DNA from 2 places in the Butyricicoccus sp. OF10-2 genome. Region 1 is predicted to be linked to the other one. Evidence: predicted binding sites of a transcription regulator. Region 1 holds the regulator's gene; the other holds the start of a gene.
The links. Region 1 encodes HrcA, which represses chaperone genes, less so after heat shock. Its sites were predicted from a motif close to TGTTAGCACTCNNNNNNNNNGAGTGCTAACA; they were not measured.

Region 1 (11,613 bases):
CTGAACCGGTAAAACGGATAAAACTGCACGAGGGTGCAGAATATACCGAGAATGCCGGTAACGGTGAGCGCTGCACCGTTTGTACCGTTCAAAGTGACGGAGCCGCTGAATTGTCCAAGCACCAGTGAAACGGCGCTGCACAGCCAGAACATGGAAAGCCAGCGGGCAATGGGAATGTTGTTGTTCATAATCTCTACCTCCTTGCCATTATAATAGCAGAGAAGATGAAAATATGCAAGAAAAAGCAGAGCCTTTCGACTCTGCTTTTGTGCGATTTTACAATATATTAATACTGTACCTGAACCGGCTTGCCGGAGTGGAACGAATCCGTAATCGCGTAGGTAACGAGGGTTGCCTTGGTGCCGTCGTAAACGGTCAGCTCGGGCTTGCGGTCCTTCTGGATGCAGTCGATGAAGTCCACCATTTCGAGCAGGTAAGCCTCTGCGAAACGCTGCGGGAAGTTCTCGACGATCTCCTGACGGGCACCGTACTGATCGTAAACCATTACACGGTCCTTCCACGGTACACCGGCTACGCGGATATGCGCCTCGGTGCCGACGATTTCGGTCTCGGTGTGGTAGCCGTGCGGCGCAGTACGGCCAACGTGCAGGAAAGCGACCGTGCCATTGTCAAACTTGAGCATTGCCATGCCGGTCTCGGTGTCGCCGTTCTCGGCAAACTCGGGGTGCTTAAAGTTGGTGCCTGCGGCGTAAACCTCGGTAACCTCACCGCCGAGGAACCAGCGCATCAGGTCAATGTCGTGCGAAGCCGCGTCGATGAAGATGCCGCCCGAGGTCTTGGAGAACTTGATGCAGCTCTCGACCAGTGCTTCCGGGTCCAGACCGGTAGCCTTTACCAGATACGGCTTGCCGATGCGGCCTGCGTTGATCTGTGCCTTTGCATCCGCATAGGACGGATCGTAGCGGCGCATAAAGCCAAGGAAGAAGATCTTGTCCTGGTGACGTTCAACAGCAGCCTCAGCGCGCTTGCACTCCTCAAGCGAGCAGCCGAGCGGCTTGTCGGTGAAAACGTGCTTGCCTGCATCGAGCGCGTACTCGATCATCCAGCAGTGCTCCGGAGAGGAGGAGACGATAACGACAGCTTCAATGTCTGCCTCATCAACCATTTTCTTGTAGTCCGTGGTGGTGTACTCCACCTTGAGGTAGTCCTTTGCCCAGTCCAGCTCCTTCTGCACGAGCGAGCAGGCAGCGACCAGCTTGCAGCCGGGAATCTTGAACGCAAGATTCTGCGCGTGTACCGAACCGAGACGGCCCAAACCAACGATGCCAACTTTGATTTCCTTCATGTTTGTTCTCCTTTTTATAGAGCGGATTTTCTCTCTACGGCAATCGAACGATTGCCTGTCTCTCTCATAATAATTTTATCACTGTGTGAACGCGAACGCAAGGAAAAACGACCAAATCAGAGCATTTTTCATACGGTGAAAATTGGCATTTCAGCACTCGGCAGACGAGTGTGATAAAATTCCGACCATCATTTCATAAATTGTTCACAAACAGCACTTGACTTTGTCCGTATGTGGTGGTAAATTAAGTTTAGCACTCGGGGAGATGGAGTGCTAACAACCGAAAGAAAGGAGTCTGCTTCGGTGGAGCTTTCGGAACGTAAAAAGCAAATACTCAAAGCCATCATCGGCGATTACATCCGCACGGCTGAACCGGTTGGCTCCAAGGCATTGACCGAGGGACACGAGCTGCCGTTCTCGTCCGCCACCATCCGCAATGAGATGAGTGAACTGGAGGACATGGGCTACCTCGAAAAGCCGCACACCTCTGCGGGGCGAATCCCCTCACCGCAGGGTTATCGACTGTATGTGGATGAACTGATGGAGCGTCCGGCCGACAATGCGGAGGACGGAAACGCACTGCAGAACAGCGTGCTTACCAAGGTACGCGAGCTTGACCACCTCATTCAGGAAGCCGGCAAGCTGCTCACCAGTCTGACGAATTACGCGTCGGTTGCTATCACACCGGCCATGACGCAGATCGCCATCCGGCAGTTTGAGATCATTGCAGTCGATAAGATGAATTTCGTAATCGTAGTAGTTACGGATTCGGGCACGGTCAAGAATAAAATGGTCCGCACGGTGGCCGAGGTCTCCAAGGATGAGGCCGAGCTGCTCACCTATGTGCTCAACCAGACGTTGACCGGACTGCCGCTCTCGAGCATCACCGCCGAGCGATTCGACATTGTGCGCCGCGCCGCGGGATTGACCGCGCTGCTCGCTCCGGTGGCCGAGTACATCGCAGAGCTGATCACCGAGCTGAGCGACCAGAAGGTTTACCTCGACGGTGCCAGCAAGCTGCTTCGTTTTCCGGAGTACCGCGATACGAAAAAGGCGCAGACGCTGCTCGATTACATGGAGGACGACCGTAAGCACCTGCTGCCGGCCACCCGCAAGATCGACGGCATCCAGTTCTTCATCGGACCGGAAAACGGTGAAAACCCGCTGAGTGAAACCTCGGCGATTTACGCAAAATACGATATCGGCAAGATCGGTCAGGGTGCGATCGGCATCGTGGGTCCGACCCGCATGGATTACGCCAAGCTGTCCGCACAGCTCAGCCGCTTTGCAAAAGGGCTGAACAAGCTGATTGCCGAGACATTTTTAGATGAAAAAGACGGAAATCATTGATTTCCTGTAAACGGAGGCACAAAACGACATGAGCAAAAAGACAAAGCCGGAGGCGGAAGAGCAGGAGCAGGTAAAGACCGAGGCTCCCGCAGAGGAGACCGCTAAGGCTGATGCAAAGCCCGCGACGGACTGGGAAGCCAAGTATAACGACTTGAACGATCGTTATCTCCGCATGGCGGCGGAGTACGACAACTTCCGCAAGCGCAGCCAGCGCGAGCGCGAGCAGGCGTACACCGATGCAGTCAGCCGCGCCGTAACCGCACTGCTGCCGACCTACGATAACCTCGAGCGGGCGCTCAAGGCAGAGACCGCCGACACCGAATATAAAAAGGGTGTCGAGCTGACCATGACGCAGCTGACCGAAAGCCTCAAGGGCATTAACGTCACCGTCATCGACGCTACCGCAGGCACCGCATTCGATCCGAACTTCCACAACGCGGTTATGCACGTTGAGGATGAAAGCCTCGGTGAGAATGTTATCGCGGAAACCTTCCAGCAGGGCTTCCAGATCGGCGATAAGGTTATTCGCCATGCGATGGTGAAGGTTGCAAACTGATTACTAACTATTAATTAAAGTAAACTAAATCCTAACTATTAAGGAGTGTATTTATTATGGGTAAGATCATTGGTATTGACCTTGGTACGACGAACTCTTGTGTATCTGTTATGGAGGGCGGCGAAGCCGTAGTCATCCCTAACGCTGAGGGTGCGCGCACCACTCCGTCTGTTGTTGCATTTTCCAAGGACGGCGAGCGTATGATCGGTCAGGTCGCTAAGCGCCAGGCTGTAACCAACGCTGACCGTACCATTATTTCTATTAAGCGTCACATGGGCACCGACTACCGCGTAAACATCGACGGCAAGCCGTACTCCCCGCAGGAGATTTCCGCTATGATCCTGCAGAAGCTGAAGGCTGACGCAGAAGCATACCTCGGCCAGCCGGTCAATCAGGCGGTCATCACCGTTCCGGCTTACTTCTCCGACTCGCAGCGTCAGGCTACCAAGGATGCCGGCAAGATCGCAGGTCTGGAAGTTCTGCGTATCATCAACGAGCCGACCGCTGCTGCGCTGGCTTACGGCGTAGATAAGGAATCCGAGCAGAAGATCATGGTTTACGACCTCGGCGGCGGTACGTTCGATGTATCCATCCTGGATATCGGCGAGGGCGTTCTGGAGGTTCTGTCCACCGCAGGTGATACCCACCTCGGCGGCGATGACTTCGACCAGCGCATCATCGACTGGATGGTTGACGAGTTCAAGAAGTCCAACGGCATTGACCTGTCGAATGACCGTATGGCTATGCAGCGCCTGAAGGAAGCTGCTGAGAAGGCAAAGATCGAGCTGTCCGGCATGAGCCAGACCTCCATCAACCAGCCGTATATCACCGCAGACGCAACCGGCCCGAAGCACCTCGAGCTGACCCTGACCCGTGCAAAGTTCAACGAGCTGACCGCAGACCTCGTAGAGCGCACCATGGGCCCGGTTCGTCAGGCTATGAGCGACGCTGGTCTGTCCGCTTCCGATCTGTCCAAGGTTCTGCTGGTTGGCGGTTCCACCCGTATCCCGGCTGTACAGGAGGCTGTTAAGGGCATCACCGGTAAGGAAGGCTTCAAGGGCATCAACCCGGACGAGTGCGTAGCAATCGGCGCATCCATTCAGGGCGGCGTACTTGGCGGCGAGGTCAAGGACGTGCTGCTGCTCGACGTAACTCCGCTGTCCCTCGGCATTGAGACCCTCGGCGGCGTATGCACCAAGCTGATCGACCGCAACACCACCATCCCGACCAAGAAGAGCCAGATCTTCTCCACTGCAGCTGACAACCAGCCGTCGGTTGAGATCCATGTTCTGCAGGGCGAGCGCGAGATGGCTGCGGGCAATAAGACCCTCGGCCGCTTCACCCTCGACGGCATCGCTCCGGCACCGCGCGGCATTCCTCAGATCGAGGTTACCTTCGATATCGACGCAAACGGCATCGTAAACGTATCCGCTAAGGATCTCGGCACCGGCAAGGAGCAGAAGATCACCATCACTGCATCCACCAATCTGTCTCAGGACGAGATCGACAAGGCAATGCACGAGGCTGAGCAGTACGCTGAGCAGGATAAGAAGAACAAGGAAGCAGTTGAGGTTCGCAACAACGCTGAGCAGCTGGTATTCCAGTCCGAGAAGGCACTGACCGATCTGGGCGACAAGCTGTCCGCAGATGAGAAGGCAGGCGTTCAGGCTGAGATCGAAAAGGTTAAGGAGCGCTCAAGGGCACCGATACCGATATGATCAAGGCTGCAACCGAAGGTCTGTCCAAGAAGTTCTCCGATCTGGCCGGCAAGATCTATCAGCAGCAGGCACCGCAGGGCGACCCGAACATGGGCGGCCAGCCGGGTGCAGGCGCACAGGGCGGCCAGCAGGGCGACTTTGTAGACGCTGACTTCACCGAGGTTAAGGACGACGACAATAAGTAATAAGCAAGAGTGAAGATAGAAGAGTGAAGAGTGGAGAGAAAAACTCCTCACTCTTCACTCTCCACACTCCACTCTAATGGAGAGGCGCACTTTGGTGCGCCTATCCCTGTGTATAGGATGATTTTTTATGGCTGATAAAAGAGATTATTATGAAGTGCTCGGCGTACAGAAGGGCGCAAGTGATGATGAGCTGAAAAAGGCATACCGCAAGCTGGCGCGCAAGTACCACCCGGACCTCAACAAGGATAATCCGGAGGCTGCGGATAAGTTCAAGGAAGTAAACGAAGCATACGAGGTGCTGTCCGACAAGGAGAAGCGCGCCAAGTACGACCAGTTCGGCTTTGCCGGCGTTGACCCGAGTTACGGCGGCGGCGCCGGTGCAGGCGGCTACGGCGGCGGCTTTGACATGGGCGATTTGGGCGACCTGTTCGGCTCATTCTTCGGCGGCGGCTTTGGTGGCGGACGGTCGTCCCGCCGCAACGCACCGCAGCGAGGCGAATCCATCCGTCAGACGGTGATCCTGTCCTTCGAGGAAGCCGCATTCGGCTGTGAGAAGGAGATCACGGTCGAGCGCATCGAATCCTGTGACGACTGCGGCGGCACAGGTGCCGCAAAGGGCACCACGGCGGAGACCTGTCCGAACTGCCGCGGCACCGGCGTTGTTACGCAGACCCAGCGCACGCCGCTCGGCATGTTCCAGACGCAGGGCGCCTGCCCGAACTGCCGCGGCACCGGCAAGATCATCAAGAAGCCGTGTCCGAAGTGCGGCGGTCAGGGTCGTGTCCGCAAGACCCGCAAGTTCAAGGTCAACATTCCGGCAGGTATCGACGATGGTCAGTCCATCCAGCAGCGCGGTCAGGGCAATGCAGGCGTGAACGGCGGTCCCGCAGGCGATCTGTTCGTAACGGTTGCCATCCGTCCGCATCCGATCTTTACCCGCAACGGCTCGGATGTACATGTCGATATTCCGATTTCGTTCGCACAGGCCGCACTCGGCGATACGCTGCAGGTGCCGACCATCGACGGCCGCATCGAGTACAAGATTCCGGAAGGCACGCAGACCGGTACGACGTTCCGCATGCGCGGCAAGGGCATTCAGAATGTCAACGGCCGCGGTCGCGGCGACCAGTACGTCCGCGTAAACATCGAGGTGCCGAAGAACCTGTCCGACAAGCAGAAAAAGCTGCTGCGTGAGTTCGAGGAAACGTCTACCGACGAGAATCAGGTCAAGCGCAAGAGCTTCTGGGATAAGGTAAAGGACGCACTTAAGGATAAATAATTAAAGGAGCTTTGCTTTTTGAAGAAATACGGCGAATTGGATTCGGTAAGCTGACCGGGAGGTCGGCTGAACCCATAAACCACCTCCCCAAAGGACGAATAATATCGACTTTTCAGGAGGAATTCTCATGAATCGGGAGAATAAACGCAAGCAATATCAAAAGGGTTATTACAAAACGCACGCCTGCGACGACAGCTTCACCTGCAGGGTGTGCGGCCGTCCGGTCGTACCGGCAGGCGCGGTGTACTGCACTCTAACCGCGCAGCGGCGGACGATAACCCGATGAAGCTGATGTCCATCGCCATGAAGCCGGTGGCGTTCCCGCCGTTCCCACTGGAGCGGATTGAGGAGCTGACCGCGCTCATGGGCGGAGAAGGCTCGGTAGAATAAAGAAAACCACCCGGGATTTTCTCGGGTGGTTTTTCGTCTGCAGGAGGAAAATGGAGAATTGAGGATGGTAAATAAAAATGCTCTCTGAATCATCAGAGAGCATTTTTTTTTTGCACAATTTTAGAGCTGCGGCAGCAGGTTTGCCAGCTCGAGAGCCGCAATCGCTGCATCTGCGCCCTTGTTGCCGGCCTTGGTGCCTGCGCGCTCGATGGCCTGCTCGATGTTCTCGGTGGTAACCACGCCGAAGGTCACCGGCACACCGGTCTGCAGGTTGACCTGTGCAATGCCCTTGGCAGCCTCGTTGCACACGAGGTCGTAGTGGCTGGTCGAGCCGCGGATAACCGCGCCGAGGCAGATAACTGCATCATACTTGCCGCTCTGCGCCAGCTTCTGCGCCGCCAGCGGAATCTCAAATGCACCCGGAACCCATACGAGCGTGATGTCATCCGTGTCCACACCGTGACGTACCAGCGTGTCCTCCGCGCCGGAGATCAGCTGGAAACGATAAATTCGTTGAAACGTGCACCAACGATTGCAAACTTGCCCTTGGTTGCTACTAACTTGCCTTCGAGTACCTTCATCTTAAAATCTTCCTTTCAATATGGTGAACAGATATATTGCAGGGCGAGGTGAGGTCATCCCGCCCTGCGGGATAGATTGATTACAATGTTTCACTAAAGAGGTGACCCATCTTAATTTTCTTGGTTCTGAGGTAGAACGCGTCGTCCTTCTGCGGTGCGATCTCGATCGGCACGCGCTCGGTGATCTCTACACCAAAACCGTCCAGACCGTAAATCTTCTCCGGATTATTGGTCAGCAGGCGCAGCTCCTTTGCGCCGAGGTCCTGCAGAATCTGAGCGCCGATCCAGTATTCACGCAGGTCGGGCGCAAAGCCGAGCTTTACGTTTGCCTCGACTGTATCGAAGCCCTTTTCCTGCAGCTCATACGCCTTCAGCTTGTTGATCAGACCGATTCCGCGGCCTTCCTGGCGCATATAGAGCAGCACGCCGCGTCCTTCCTTGTCAATCTGCTGCATGGCTGCCGCCAGCTGCTGACCGCAGTCGCACCGGCGGGAACCGAACACGTCGCCGGTCAGGCACTCGGAGTGTACGCGGCAGAGCAGGTTCTTGCCATCGCCGATCTCGCCCTTGACGAGCGCAACATGGTGCTCGCCGGTCAGGTCGTTGACGTAGCCGTAGATGCGGAACTCACCGAAACGGGTGGGCATTTTCGCACAAGCTTCGCGGACAACGTGCTTATCATGACGGCGGCAGTAGTCCTGCAGGTCCTTGATGGTGATGATCTTGAGACCCCATTCTTTGGCCTTCTCCATCAGCTCGGGCGTGCGCATCATCGTGCCGTCATCGCGCATGATCTCACAGCACAGACCGCACTGCTCGAGTCCGGCCAGACGGCACAGATCGACAGTCGCCTCGGTGTGGCCGTTGCGGGTCAGCACACCGCCGCGGCGTGCAACAAGCGGGAAAACGTGTCCCGGACGGCGGAGCTCCTCCGGCTTGGTGTGGATATCCGCACATTTGCGGCAGGTAAAGCCGCGTTCCTCGGCGGAAATGCCGGTCGTGGTGTCCACATGGTCGATGGAGACCGTGAACGCGGTGTGGTGGTTGTCCGTGTTGACCTTTACCATCTGCTCCAGACCGAGACGGAGCGCAACCTGCTCACTCATCGGTGTGCAGATCAGGCCCTTGGCATGGGTCGCCATGAAGTTGACGTTTTCGGTCGTGGCGAACTGTGCGGCGCAGATGAGGTCGCCCTCGTTCTCGCGGTCCGGGTCGTCGATGGTGAGGATGAGGTGTCCGGCGCGAAGTTCTTCGAGCGCTTCTTCAACTGTATTGAACTGATATTCCATAAAAGAAAACCTCCGTTAAAATCCGTGTTGTGCAAGAAAATCCATTGTAATACCGCTGGATTTGTGCGGCGTGAGCATTTTTTCAACGTATTTGCCGATCACATCGCATTCGAGGTTGACCGGCTCGCCCGGCTTTTTGCCGAGCAGAATGGTCTGTGCGCCGGTGTGCGGGATGATGGAGACCGAAAAGTCGGTGTCCGTCACAGCCGCCACGGTAAGGCTGACGCCATCAATGGCGATCGAGCCTTTTTCGACGATGTACCGGAGCAGGGGAGCCGGTGTTTTGATCGTCACCCACACGGCGTTGTCCTCGCGCCGCTGCGAGAGAACCGAGCCGGTGCCGTCGATATGGCCGGATACGATATGACCGCCGAACCGTCCGTCGGCAGGCATCGCGCGCTCCAGATTGACCAGCGAGCCGCTCTGCAGACTGCCGAGCGCGGAACGCCGCAGGCTCTCCGCCATCACGTCGGCGCTGAAGCTGTCATCCGTCAGCGCGACCACGGTCAGACATACGCCGTTCGTGGCAATGCTGTCGCCGATTTTGGTATTTTCCAGCACGGTATCTGCCGCAATCGTCAGCCGAGCGCCCTTTGCGCCGCGCTCGATGCGCCGCACCGTACCGATTTCTTCGATAAGTCCAGTAAACATTACAATCTCCCTTCAAGCAGGAAATCTTCGCCCATCGGCGTGCAGGTCACGTCCTTCAGCGGAAGCGCCTGCACCATCTTGTCAAATCCCAGACCTCCGACCGGACTTTTTGCGCCTGCACCGCCGATGATTTTCGGGGCGATGTACGCCTGCACGCGGTGCACCACACCGGCCTGCAGCGCGGAGAACGCAAGTGCCGAACCGCCTTCAAGCAATATGCCGTCGATGCCGAGTGCGCCGAGCTGGTGCATCAGGTCGGCAAGGTCTACGCGCTCGTCTTTCGTTTTGCATTCGAGAATGTGTACACCGTGCCGTTCCAGTTCAGCGGTGCGCTCATTTCGACCGACGACCGCGATATAGGTCGGGATTTTGTTTGCCGTCTGTACGATTCTGCTGTCGATCGGCGTGCGTGCGCGGCTGTCGCAGATTATGCGGATCGGATCGCGCCCGCCGTCAATGCGGCAGGTGAGCAGCGGATCGTCCTCAAGCACGGTGCCGATGCCGACCATGATGGCGGGCAGCCGGTTGCGCGTTTCGTGTACATTACGGCGGGCGGTCTCGCCGGTAACCCAGCGGCTGTCGCCTGTGTGCGCGGCGATTTTGCCGTCCAGCGTCATCGCGTACTTGAGCGTCACAAACGGCGTTTTGTGCGTGATGTAGTGAAAGAAGACTTCATTCACGCGGCGGCATTCGTCCTCGCACACGCCGGTCTCGACTTCAATGCCTGCGTCGCGCAGGATCTGTGCGCCTTTGCCGGCTACCAGCGGGTTCGGGTCGAGGCAGCCGACGAACACGCGGCCGATCTTGTGCTCGATGACTGCGTCTGTGCACGGCGGCGTGCGTCCCCAGTGGCAGCACGGCTCGAGCGTGACGTACAGGTCTGCGCCTGTGCAGTCCTCGGTGCAGTGCGCGAACGCGTTGCGCTCGGCATGCAGGCCGCCGATGTGCTCGTGCCAGCCTTCACCGATGATTTTTCCGTCCTTGACGATGACGCAGCCGACCATCGGATTCGGATTGACGTGACCGGCTCCGCGCTGGGCCAGCGCCAACGCCTGACGCATATATTCCTGTTTTTGCTCCTGCATAGAATCACCTGATATAATAATTCTGTAGAAAATTTCACGATAGTTTGGCGACAGCCAAAAAAACGTCCCAAAGACAGAATCTTCGGGACGCTGAAAAAAGCATTGTGAAAATAAAAAGTCTGAAACACCGAATCGGCATTTCAGAACAGCAAACAACGGAAAATCTTTCCGCGCATTCTTCTTTTATCCAGACTATACTGTCGGCCTCGGAATTTCACCGAATCATGCTTCCGCCGAATGGCATCCGCTCGCGGGCTGTACCGCCGGTAGGGAATTGCACCCTGCCTGAAGAATCAAATATTTGGTTTTGCGGGGCAGAGCCTTTATTGTTCCGCCTGAGGAAAGTATAGTCCCAAGCGGAGAAAAATGCAAGAGTTTTTTGAAAAAATAATTTTACAGAATATGTGAATGCAAACAAAACGCTGTAAAAGTTCGAAAAAGACTGGAAAATACGCTGATAACGCACAGAAAATATAAAATGACCATACGGTTGTTATTGATAATTTTCCGTTTTCCATTACCAATTTTCAATTTGCTCCGGTTGTGCTATAATCAAATAGCTATGAAACGAAAGGAGAGTGTGCCATGCGGATCTGGACCGGACGAGCGGGAAGCGGCAAGACAACGGCCATCCTGCGGGAGATCGCGGCGCTGAGTGAAAGGGGAGAGGGACGGCAGATTCTGCTCGTGCCCGAGCTGAACTCGCACCTGATGGAGCGGCGGCTTGCCGCAGCCACGCACAACCACGGCGCACGCACGGCCGAGGTGCTGACGTTCTCGCGATTGGCTGACCGTGTGTTCTCTGAGGTCGGCGGACTGGCACAGCAGATGCTGACGCCGGCAGGTCAGCTTTTGACCTTGCAGGAGGCGGCACGCCGTGTGCAGGGGGGGCTGAGTGCGTGGAAGGGTCTGGCAGACAAGCCGGAGCTGCTGCAGGAGGCGCTGCGGCTGATCGACGAGTGCAAAACCTGTGCGGTCGCACCGGAGACGCTGTTTGCGGCTGCCGAGGAAAGTGAGGACGCGGTACTTGCAGAAAAATTATCCGATCTTGCACAGATTTTAACAGCCTACGAGCGCCTGTGCGAGGAGTCCCTGCCCGACCCGAGAGACCGTCTGACACATTTGCGCGACCGCCTGGCAGAAAGCCACACGCTGGACGGTGCAGCGGTCTATCTGGATGGTTTTCTCGGCTTTACCGTGCAGGAAAGTGCAGTGGTCGATGC
Region 2 (11,613 bases), on a different contig from region 1:
GCTCTGCCCGTCGGCAGGAAGATACAGTAATTCACTCATCGGCAGCAGGGCAAACAGCGCCGTACACCACCGCGGAAACAGTCGCTCACGCATAGGCACCACCGCCGATCTCACCGTCTAAAAAGCAGTTCAGCCGTTCGTTTTTGAACACTGCCGTACCTGCCGGTGCTGTCTGTCCGAACGCATCCACGCGCAAGGCCGGAAGAATGGCTGTGCCGTCTGCGTGCAGCACATCGGTGACGCGGTACAGCGGCATATCCGGCAGAATACCGTCCTGCGCGGAGCGGTCAAGCAGCTCGCTGAGCGCGTACACCTCGTTGTCGTTCTCCAGCAGCTCGGCGGCAGAGCCGTCCCGCACGACGGCTGCCCGCAAGCTGAGCCGCACATCGTTTTCACGGCAAAGATAGTCCGCCAGCGGAAGAATGCTCTCGGAAACTGCTTCCTCACTTAAAAGCAGCACCTGTGCATGGCTTAAATACAGATCTCCCGGCAGGATACTGCGCAGATTGCGCAGCGCGTCCGTCACATCGGTTCCGGTGGCGGACAGGTAAGCCGGAGCGGCGGTGTCATCCGGCGAGTCCTGCCGCACAACCTCGGCGGTCAGGCAGTACACACCGTTTTTGCAGTCGAGCGCGAGCGCGGATACCGGCGAAACCTCTCTCGCACAGCCGCACAGCAACAGCAGCAGCGGCAGGAATCTGAGCAGCTTCACGGGCGTTCCTCCTTCGACGGGCGTTTGACGGCAAAGCGGTCGCAGCGCATGAAAAACCATGGATAGCGAAGCCAGGTGTCCTCGTGCTCGGCAGAGATGCGCGGCACCAGATTGAGCAGGTACGGTACCGAGCACGAGTGCATGCGGCACAGTGCTGCGAGTGTTAATCCGAGTGCAAGACCAACGCCGTACAGTCCCCAGGAGGCTGCAGCAGCGAGCAGCACGAAGCGAAGCCACAGGGCAGCAGTCTGCAGCTTGGGCACCATCAGACCGGTGACACCCGCGATAGCGACTACGATAACGGTCGGTGCGGCGGCAAATCGCGCGGAAACCGCTGCATCACCGAGCACCAGACCGCCGACAATGCTCATCGTCTGTCCCATGGCACCGGGCGTTCGCGCTCCGGCTTCCTTGAGTGCCTCGAGCACGAACAGCATGAGCAAAATCTCCCAACCGATGGGAAGGGGAACGCCGCGCTGTGCGGCGGAGACAGCGAACAGCAGCCGCGCGGGCACTAATTCTCGGTGATAGAGCATGAGTGCGGCGTACATGGCGGGAAACGTGATCGTGAATACAAATCCGACGACACGCAGGATGCGCGAAAGATTCGCTTGCAGAAAGCTGATATAGTAATCGTCGTTGGACTGAAAGCACTCCTGAAACAGAAACGGCGCTGTGAGCGCTACCGGACTGCCGTCCACGACAACGACGCACCGACCCTCCAGCATACGGGAAGCGGCAACGTCCGGCCGTTCGGTCGTGCCGAGCGTCGGAAACGGCGACCAGCGGTGGTCGCGTATGCGTTCGGCAAGATAGTTGGAGTCGAGCACGCTGTCGATATCGAGCGCGGTCAGACGCGTTTCCAGACGCTCAACCAGACTGTTTTCACACAGTCCGGCGATATAGCACAGGCACACGTTGGTGTTCGTGCGGCTGCCGACGCGCATAAACCGGAATTTCAGCCGAGGGTCATTCACGCGGCGGCGGATGAGCGCCAGATTGGGCATAAAGCACTCGGTGAAGCCCTCTCGCGGGCCGGAAAGCACGCGCTCGTTTTCCGGCTCGGCGGTGCTGCGCTTGTCGAAGCCCTTGGTGTTGACGAGAACCGGACGTGCATCGCCGTCAGTCAGTACAATGGCGTCACCGTAGAGAAAGGCGGCAAATACCTTGTTCATATCGGTTTCCACGCGGCATTCGTCGGCCTGGAGCACAGCGGCGGCGAGTATATCGGCGGAAAGCCGCGGCTGCTCACAGCGCAGGATCGGCCGCACAAGGCTCTGGTTGATGGCAAGGGAATTTACCATGCCGTCAAAGAAAAACAGCGCACAGCGCAGTCCGTTTTGACCGATGGCACGCCGTATGATAAGCGTATCGTCGTTCCGGAACAGCTCCTGCATCATGCGGATGTTTCGTTCCAGATCGGCGGTAAATGTGATCGTTTCCATAGTTTCACCCCAAGTTAGGGTGCGCACTATGATAAAAATTATTCGGAAAGTTATCTTGTAGGGCGGGGTGATCTCATTCCGCCCTACGGTCAAGTGGTCAATTCGGCCGAAAGAACCTCGCCAAATAATCTGATCCCTTTCAGCGCTTCTGTCATCGTATTGCCCGACGAACCTACCTCCACCAAAAACGCGCTGTGCGTTGCATGCTGATTAAAACGCTGGGTCCGCAGATTAAGCGGACGCATGAGCGTCGGATAGGTGCGGTTGAGCCGGTACTGCAGCGATGCTGCACGATTCAGGTTCTCCTGCCAGTCCGGGTGATACAGGCCGCCGTCATCTGTGCCGACTACAAGCATAAGCTGTGCGGTTTCCTCGCCGTTTATCGTGCAGGAGGTCTTGTAGGCGCGGCCGTCATCGGTCAGGATCGAGTCGCGGTGCACATCAATGACGGTTGTGATGGATGGATATTTTGCCAGCGTGTCCTCAACCACGGCAAGTGAGCGGTCATACGCGCCAGTGTACACGGGCGAATCGAAAATTTCGCGGATATGTACGGCCTCAATGCCGTTGTTCTCGAGGACCTTCTGCAGCTCGTCACCGACGCGCACTACATTATAATTGGTATCGGTCGTGCGCTCGGTCTCGGTCGGTGTATACGGAAAAGCGGCATCCGGCGTGTAGCTTTCGCTGCTGTGTGTGTGATAGATAAGCACCTGCGGCCCATCTCCATCAGCGGAAAAATGCTCGTCTGCGGCCAGACAGTCTGCCGCATCCACGTCATACGAGGTCTCGTTGTTGATGGAGACCGTGGCAGCCTTGTCAGCGGCCGACAGCACCGGATTGTCGTTCTCGGTGTCGGACGAGGGCACATAGGTGCTCTCTGCAAGCGGATTTTCCGCCTGCTCATCCCGCGCTGCGGCAGCCGTGCGCGGCGTGTACACCTCAGCGGTATCGTCCGGCGAAACACCGAATTCGAGCGCCATTGCGCGGGTGACAAAGCCGCTGTTGCGAGCCAGACCGGTCAGTGCCTTTTGTGCGATCGGCTCGCCGCCTGCCCGGGAAAAATCAGCAGCGACAGCGCCAGACAGAGGGTGATGACGGCAGGCAGGCGGATGCCGCCTCTCGATCGGAATTTCTGATGTTTACGCCGCTTCATTGCGCCATCCTCCTTGCTGTTTCATGCTATCTATCATACGCCGTACAGCGTGCGAGTATGCCCGAAACCTGTCACGAGAGGTACAGGTCGATATCGGCAACACTGAGGTGCGGATGCAGCGCCATGTTGACTGCATAGCCGATCATGCGGGAGATGTCAGCGACCTCGCGGTCAATATCGCGTGTGGTGATCATCACCGGCTGAGAAAGGTCGTCCAGCGCTTCACAATCAGGCTGCCCAAGCTGACTGCTGATCTCATGTGCGAGCGTTGCGCCGTCCACCACGGTCGGCACACCGACGGCGATAACCGGCACGCCGAGTGTTTCCTTGTTGAGCGCTGCGCGGGCGTTTCCCACGCCGGCCCCCGGCGTAATGCCGGTATCTGCCAGCTGCACCGTACGCAGCAGCCGCGACAGCCGACCGGCGGCAAGCGCATCCACGGCGATGACAGCGGCAGGGCGCACGCGGTCGAGCACACCGCAGATGACCTCGCCGGTCTCGACGCCGGTCTGTCCGAGCACACCCGGAGCCAGTGCGGAAACGGGCCGCCAGTCCGCGAAAATAGCGGGCGACTGCGCGACCAGATGCCGCGTGGCAATGACATGATCGGCGGTCTGCGGACCAATGGCATCGGGGGTTATCATACGGTTGCCCAGTCCGGCGATGAGCACCGGACCGTCATTCGGATGCGGCAGCAGCTCGCGCAGCAGTGTGCTGAGCGCCTTGCAGGCACGCGGAAACGCGTCCTCCTCACGGCGGATGAGTGCATCCAGCTCAAGCGTGAGATAGCGCCCCTGCGGCTTGCCGATCTCGCGGGCGGCATCCTCTGAGAGAATGCGTACCTCGTGTACGGCGAAGCCCTCAAGCATGTGGTCGGACTGCCGGACATGCGGCAGGGCAGCGGCTGTTTTATGGTTTTCAATCGCCTCAACGGCCAGATCGGTGCGGAAAGCCATGCGCAATCCCTCCTTATAAGGATAGTTTTTTTCGAGGAAAAAGTTTTTATGCAGAAAATGAAAAAAACACTTGCTTTTTTTGTGAGAAGATGATAGAATAATATCACTGTTGAATAGAAAACGAAGGAGGTGTTTTCAGAATGCCCAATATTAAGTCTGCAAAGAAGCGCGTTAAGGTTAACTCCGTAAAGGCGCTGAACAACCAGATGGCTAAGAGCGAGCTCAAGACCACTCTGAAGAAGTTTGATGCTGCGATTGCTGGCGGCGATAAGGCTGAAGCAACTGCTGCTTACACGACCGCTGTCAAGGCTGTCGATCAGGCGGCTGCCAAGCACCTCCTGCACAAGAACAATGCGTCCAACAAGAAGAGCAAGATGACTACCAAGCTCAACGGCATGGCGTAAGTTCTGGTATAGAACATCGAAACCGCAAGTTTAACTTGCGGTTTTTCTTTTTGCGTCATTTAGATATTTATCGAAATGTATTGACAAACGCAGAAGATGTGGTATACTGAAAACAATTAGATGGCCATCTAATTAATAGGATAGCGAGAAGGGCGGTGAACGGAATGGACATTACCATTCTGATTTGCGCGATTGCGCTGATTTTAGCGGCAATACTGGTAATCTGGCAGGCAAAAGCGCTTGCAAGGTGCGATTTAATTTGTAAATCCTGCGGCACGAAGCAGAATCTGCCGTGGAAGCGGCTGGTTTTCCGCACGCATGTGGGAAATGACTGGCAGCTATATTGTCCGGTCTGCGGACGCAAAATGTGGTTTGCCGCACGAAAGAGGGGACAGTAATGGGGTTTCAGCAGAGCTTTAAGGCACTTAGCGATCCGGTGCGGCGCGAAATTCTGTCGCTGCTGCAGCGCGGACCGATGGCGGCGGGCGATATTGCGGCGCACTTCGAGGTGTCGGGCGCAACCATTTCGCATCACCTGTCCGTCCTGCGGGATGCGGGTCTGGTGCTGGATGACAAGCAGGGCAAGTACATTTATTATGAGTTGAATATGTCGGTCGTGGATGAGATTCTTGAATGGATCAGCGCCTTGAAAGGAGATGGCAGGAATGAAAAAAATCAGTAGACTGCAGGTGACGGCGTGGGTGCTGTCGCTGCTGCCGGCGGCAATGACAGCCGCGTTTTACAGCAGGCTGCCCGCAGAGATTCCCATGCAGTGGGATCTTGCCGGCCATATGAATTACGAAACCAGATGGCATTTGTGGATCGTGGCCGGGATGGCACCGCTGTTTGCGGTTCTGTTTTACTTTCTGCCGCGGTTTGACCCGAAAAGCAGGAACTACAGCAAGTTTTACGATGTCTATATCGGGTTTCAGATCATGATCGACCTGTTTCTGACCGCAATGTGCGGCATCTGCATTGCGGAAGCACTGCGTCCGGGTACGGTCGATGTGCCGACAGTCGTATGTCTGCTCGTCAGCCTGCTGGTGATGTGCCTCGGCAACATTATGCCGAAGTTTCGCATGAACTGGTACTGCGGACTCAAAACGCCGTGGACGCTGTCGAGCGAAACTGTCTGGACGAAAACGCATCGTGCGGCGGGCCGCATGCTGTTTGCGGCGGGTATTATCGGTGCGGCAGGCTCGTTCGTTCCAAACGAAACTGCAAAGTTTGTGCTGGTGCTTGCGCCAATGGCGGCGGCAACGATTATCCCGACTGTGCTGAGCTGGCGATGGTACCGCGCAGAACAGCAGTGATAGACGAAAAATGGACTTTGAAAGCGCGGTTTGGTGGAAAACCGCGCTTTTCTTGTATAAAAAGGTTAAAATTACAGAATGGTTACAACAAATTTAGTCATATTTTAACTTGTAAAGTGGGGAACAGTGTGCTATAATTTTGAAGCAAGTTTACATAGGTGGGGAATACACCCTATCTATTATAACCACTGGGCAAGGAGAATATTATGAAAAGAACGCGAAAGCTGGTGACCGTTGCGGTGCTGGCGGTTGCGGTGGTCGTAAGCGCGATCACGGCAGCCTATGCACTGAGCGCGAACACCGTGGAGACGTATGCGTATCTTCCTGAACACTCGGTTTACTTTTATGATACAGCAGGAGAGTACGCGTGGGCTTCCAGCGAGGTTGATACGCTTGCCGTTGCAGGCGTGATCAAGGGCGGCGGAACCCATCTGTTTTATCCGGGCAACGCCATTACCCGAGCGGACTTCATCGTTATGCTCGACCGCGCCTATGGCATGAGTGAAGCGCTCGACAACGGTCAGGTCAATTCGAACGGCTCGTTTGTCGATGTGCCGAGCAGCGCCTATTACAGTAAGGCGGTTATCGCGGCGAAAGCCTTCGGCATAGCGGCGGGCACCGCGACCGGTGCGTTTCAGCCGCAGCAGAGCATGACCCGTCAGGACGCAATGGTGTTCCTCAAACGCACGATTGACCGCACGGCGCTCAAGCTGGGCACCGGTTCGGTGAGCAGCTTCTCGGATGCGAGCAGGATTTCCAATTACGCGAAGCCTTCGGTCAGCGCACTGGTCGGTGCTAAGGTGATCGGCGGCTCGAAAGGGAAAATCAATCCGCTTTCCAAGGTAACGCGTGCGGAGATGGCGGTGATGCTCTATCGGGCAACGCATTTGACCGTGCAGGGCAGCGGCGTTGTGTATCAGAGCCGCGGCGATCTGGTCAATCTGTGTATCGGCACGCAGAATTACTGCGATGTTGTGATCGAGAACTATGATCCTTCGGTGACGTATACCGGTCTGATGGAGTATACGGATTTCCGACGAGTCGGCGGCGTTAGCTACGTTTCGCTGAGCGGCAAACGCGCGATCGACCGCACGGTAACGTACACGAACGGCGTGTTCACCTTTGCAGACGGTGAGGGTACAGTGAGCATCCCGGCGGCTGCAGATTGCGTAGCTATCGACGTCAGCCAGCCGTACCATCAGCTGAATGCGCCGACGAGTACCGGCAGTACCTACCGATATTGCTATCCCTCCATCGAGGATGGTGCGGTTACTGCGATTTATTATTCCAAGGTATAACGAAACCACCCTGCTTTCGCAGGGTGGTTTGAGGCTGTCGAAAAACTAACGTTTTCCGAGCAGCCTCTCGCTCGAAACCACGCTTTCGAGCGAATACTGAAGAAAAACCGCGCCCTACGGGCACATTTTTTCTTCCCTTGTATAAATTCCGAGATACATGCTCCCGGAATTTATGAATTTGCTTCGCAAATTCTATTTTATGCGTGCTGCCGCACGAAGCGTAAAAATTAAAATAATACTTTTTTGACAGACTGCAACCATCCTGCTTTCGCAGGGTGGTTTTTCATTGTTAAATGCGTGGGCGGAAACTGGAGAAACGTTACGTTCATTTTTCATTTTCAATTCTCCATTTTCCATAAAAAAGACACCTCCGCTATGCAGAGGTGTCTTTTTTATACATTTGGAGATGAATGAATTTTTGGAGAGAATTGCAGGATTTGAGAATTAAAATTACTCAGAAACCAGCGGGGTGGACAGGTAACGGTCACCGGTATCAGGCAGCAGAGCTACGATAACCTTGCCGGCGTTCTCCGGACGCTTGGACAGCTCAACAGCAGCCCACAGAGCAGCACCGGAGGAAATACCTACGAACAGACCCTCGCTGTGAGCGAACTGGCGAGAGGTTTCAAATGCATCCTCGTTTGCTACACGAATAACTTCGTCGTAAACCTTGGTATCGAGTACATCCGGAACGAAGCCGGCGCCGATACCCTGAATCTTATGCGGGCCGCCCTTGCCGGTGGACAGTACCGGGGAGGTATCCGGCTCAACAGCTACTACCTTGACATTCGGGTCCTGATCCTTCAGGTACTTGCCGGTGCCGGTTACGGTGCCGCCGGTGCCTACGCCTGCAACGAAGATGTCAACCTTGTGACCGGACTGCTCCCAGATCTCGGGGCCGGTGGTTGCGTAGTGTGCAGCCGGGTTTGCCGGGTTTACGAACTGACCGGGGATGAAGCTGTTCGGGGTCTCCTTAGCCAGCTCGTTTGCCTTTGCAATCGCACCGGACATGCCCTTCGTGCCTTCGGTCAGAACCAGCTCAGCGCCGTATGCCTTCAGCATGTTGCGGCGTTCAACGCTCATGGTTTCCGGCATGGTGAGGATGATGCGGTAGCCGCGGGAAGCTGCAACTGCTGCCAGACCGATACCGGTGTTGCCGGAGGTCGGCTCGATAATGGTTGCGCCCGGCTTGAGTGCGCCGGACTTCTCAGCCTCGTTGATCATAGCGTTTGCGATACGATCCTTAACGGAACCGGCCGGATTAAAGTACTCCAGCTTTGCGAGAACCTGTGCGTTAGCGCCAGCCTTAGCTGCAAACTTTTCAGCCGCGTACAGCGGGGTGTTGCCGATCAGGTCGGAGAAGCTCTTTTTAATATCAGACATGGGATAAACCGCCTTTCAAAATTAAGAAAAATTAGAATGTGATGTTAATAAGGAATGATGGGAAAACTCAGTCGATGCAACATCGACACATTCGCCGGATCATCATTGAGATCACTCTCCTTAATTCACTTTAATCATATGTGTTTTGTATGAATTAAATATACAACCGAAACTCCTGTTTGTCAATAGGGATTTTGAAAAAAGTCAAAAAAACTTCCGCACCCGGAAAATGGTGCGGAAGCTCACGATTTAATGATTGAGATCCCAGTCGATGGGGTCGATGCCGTGCGCTTCGAGAAACGCATTGCATTTGGAGAAGTGCTTGCAGCCGAAAAAGCCATTGTACGCCGACAGAGGAGAGGGATGCACGCTTTCGAGCACAAGGTGCTGCGGTGCGGTGATGAGCTTCTTTTTGCTGCGGGCATTGCCGCCCCAGAGCAGAAAGACGATCGGCTGCTCATGTTCGTTCAGCTTTTCGATTATATGGTCGGTGAAGGTCGTCCAGCCGAGGTTTTTATGGCTGTTCGCCTGCCCGCGGCGTACGGTCAGAGTCGTGTTCAGCATGAGCACACCGCGCTCCGCCCACTTGGTGAGCGTGCCGTCCTTGGGAGGTACAATGCCGAGATCACTCTGCAGCTCCTTGAAGATGTTCTGCAGGCTCGGAGGCGGCTGAACACCCGGCTGAACCGAGAAGCAAAGTCCGTGCGCCTGTCCGGGACCGTGATATGGGTCCTGCCCGAGGATGACGGCCTTGACCTTGGAATACGGCGTGTACCGCAGAGCGTTAAAGATGTTCTCTGCCGCCGGATAGATGGTCTGCTCGGCGTATTCCTTTTTCAGCCAGTAGCGAATGCGCTTGTAATAATCCTGCTCAAACTCACCGGCAAGGATCTCGTCCCAATCGTTGCCAAGATGTACCATGCTATCACTCCAAAATTGTTTTCTTACCTTTAGTATAGCATAGGAAAGGGGGTGTGTCAAAATTGAGAATGGATAGGGAGCGTCCTATCGCGCAGACAGTTCGTCCTATTCGGGCTGCACCGGTCGCAGACACAGGTTTTCCGGTGTGCCCGAACTGCGAAGGTGGTTCGCCATTTCCGGGCGAGGATTCCGCCGCTGCGGCGGTGAGGACGTGCGGCGTCCGCCGCGGGGACAAAAAGGAAGGGACACCCATGGTTTCCCTTCCTCTTTGAACTCCTACCTTTCCTTTGTTTGATAGTACGGCGGTAATGGTAGAGAGGAGACCGCTCCGAAAAGGAGTACGGCAGTCGGGTTACCGTTCCGTAGGGGCGCGCATTGCGCGTCCATTCCTCTACCTATTCGCAGTGCCAGATACCGTACTGCTACACAGGCGGCTTACTCCACGCAGGCGCGGCATACCCGTGCCGCGCAAATTTTTTGCTTGTGCAGATTATCCAAATCCTACGGATATAGGCGATATGCACCCGTAATCGTGTTGCGCGGCACTGTTGTGCCGCGCCTGCGTAGACCCAAATTGGATGTAGCAGTACGGTATCCGACACTACGAATAGGCGGATACAACGCGGAACGAAAAATCCTCTGCCGCACTCTTTTTTTCGCAGCGGTCTCCTTCTACCGTTACCGCCGTGCCCTCTAAGGGAAAAGGGGAGATTCACAAGAGGGTGGAAACCGCAGGTTGTCTACCCTCTTGTGCGCCTGCCGCGCGCAGCGGCACTCCCCGCCGTGGTTCACGGAAAAATTCTCCGCCCGAATAGGGTGAACCGCCTGCACGGTTCGGGCATATCCAATTCTCAATTTCGATTTTGAACAAACCATGAATTTTACAAACCCTACTTGATTTTTTTGCGCAATAGGCTTATTATATCAATGTTGGCACTCGGCGATTGAGAGTGCTAACACCGAACAACAAACACAGAGGTGTATGTAATCATGGCAACCAAGCAGTTTAAGGCAGAATCCAAGCGCCTGCTCGATTTGATGATCAACTCTATTTATACGCACAAGGAGATTTTCCTGCGTGAGCTGATCTCCAACGCATCCGACGCAACGGATAAGCTCTACTATAATGCAATGAAGGAAGGCAAGACCGGTATCACCCGCGACAGTCTGCCGATTGAGCTGACGCTCGACAAGGCAAACCGCCGCTTTATCATCGAGGACCACGGCTGCGGCATGACTGCCGAGGAAATGGAGAACAACCTCGGTACGATCGCGCATTCCGGTTCGCTGGCGTTCAAGAACGAAAACGAAAAGCAGGACGACATCGACATCATCGGTCAGTTCGGCGTTGGCTTCTATGCGGCATTTATGGTCGCAAAGCATGTTGAGGTCGTATCCCGTGCGGCAGGCAGCAACGAGGCCAACCGCTGGGAATCCGACGGTGCGGACGGCTACACGGTTGCACCGTGCGAAAAGGCAGAAAACGGCACGAAGATCGTGCTGACCATCAAGGATAATACGGAGAACGAGAATTACGATGAATTCCTCGAGCCGTACCGCATTCAGGGTTTGGTAAAGAAGTATTCCGATTATATTCGCTACCCGATCAAGATGGATATGACGCGCTCCCGCATGAAGGAGAAGCCGGCGGACGCAGGTGACGACTACAAGCCGGAGTGGGAGGAGTACACCGAGAATGAGACCCTCAATTCCATGGTCCCGATCTGGAAGAAGTCCAAGAAGGAACTGAAGGACGAGGATTACAACAGCTTCTATACGCAGAAGTTCTACGATTATCAGCCGCCGCTGTGCCACATCCATTCCAGTGTGGAAGGTGCGGTAACGTACACGGCAATGCTGTTCATCCCGTCTCACGCGCCGATGGACTACTACACTAAGGATTATGAGAAGGGTCTGCAGCTGTATTCCAACGGCGTACTCATCATGGACAAATGCGCGGATCTGCTGCCCGATCATTTCAGCTTTGTACACGGCATGGTCGATACGGCAGATCTGTCGCTCAAC

Region 2: a site for HrcA is predicted at 10,517-10,547, ahead of htpG (molecular chaperone HtpG). Genes of this name have one in related genera too.

Annotation. Positions count from the first base shown of each region.
Region 1 covers NZ_QUMC01000003.1:125,712-137,324, reverse strand. Annotated here, with positions in the region: gene DXB00_RS03170 (hypothetical protein) at 1-188, opposite strand, end outside; gene DXB00_RS03165 (Gfo/Idh/MocA family protein) at 287-1,306, opposite strand; gene hrcA (heat-inducible transcriptional repressor HrcA) at 1,610-2,656, shown strand; gene grpE (nucleotide exchange factor GrpE) at 2,685-3,212, shown strand; partial or broken gene dnaK (molecular chaperone DnaK) at 3,269-5,115, shown strand; gene dnaJ (molecular chaperone DnaJ) at 5,243-6,394, shown strand; partial or broken gene DXB00_RS03140 (hypothetical protein) at 6,522-6,784, shown strand; partial or broken gene ribH (6,7-dimethyl-8-ribityllumazine synthase) at 6,905-7,365, opposite strand; gene DXB00_RS03130 (bifunctional 3,4-dihydroxy-2-butanone-4-phosphate synthase/GTP cyclohydrolase II) at 7,446-8,654, opposite strand; gene DXB00_RS03125 (riboflavin synthase) at 8,670-9,305, opposite strand; gene ribD (bifunctional diaminohydroxyphosphoribosylaminopyrimidine deaminase/5-amino-6-(5-phosphoribosylamino)uracil reductase RibD) at 9,305-10,390, opposite strand; FMN riboswitch at 10,562-10,687, opposite strand; gene DXB00_RS03115 (PD-(D/E)XK nuclease family protein) at 10,976-11,613, shown strand, end outside.
Region 2 covers NZ_QUMC01000004.1:50,105-61,717, forward strand. Annotated here, with positions in the region: gene DXB00_RS03560 (hypothetical protein) at 1-93, opposite strand, end outside; gene DXB00_RS03565 (Ger(x)C family spore germination protein) at 86-712, opposite strand; gene DXB00_RS03570 (spore germination protein) at 709-2,157, opposite strand; gene spoIIP (stage II sporulation protein P) at 2,247-3,140, opposite strand; gene DXB00_RS17635 (hypothetical protein) at 3,179-3,313, opposite strand; gene gpr (GPR endopeptidase) at 3,385-4,269, opposite strand; gene rpsT (30S ribosomal protein S20) at 4,410-4,673, shown strand; gene DXB00_RS03590 (hypothetical protein) at 4,838-5,071, shown strand; gene DXB00_RS03595 (autorepressor SdpR family transcription factor) at 5,071-5,355, shown strand; gene DXB00_RS03600 (SdpI family protein) at 5,339-5,986, shown strand; gene DXB00_RS03605 (S-layer homology domain-containing protein) at 6,193-7,284, shown strand; gene DXB00_RS16260 (hypothetical protein) at 7,477-7,641, opposite strand; gene cysK (cysteine synthase A) at 7,735-8,667, opposite strand; gene ung (uracil-DNA glycosylase) at 8,917-9,588, opposite strand; gene htpG (molecular chaperone HtpG) at 10,579-11,613, shown strand, end outside.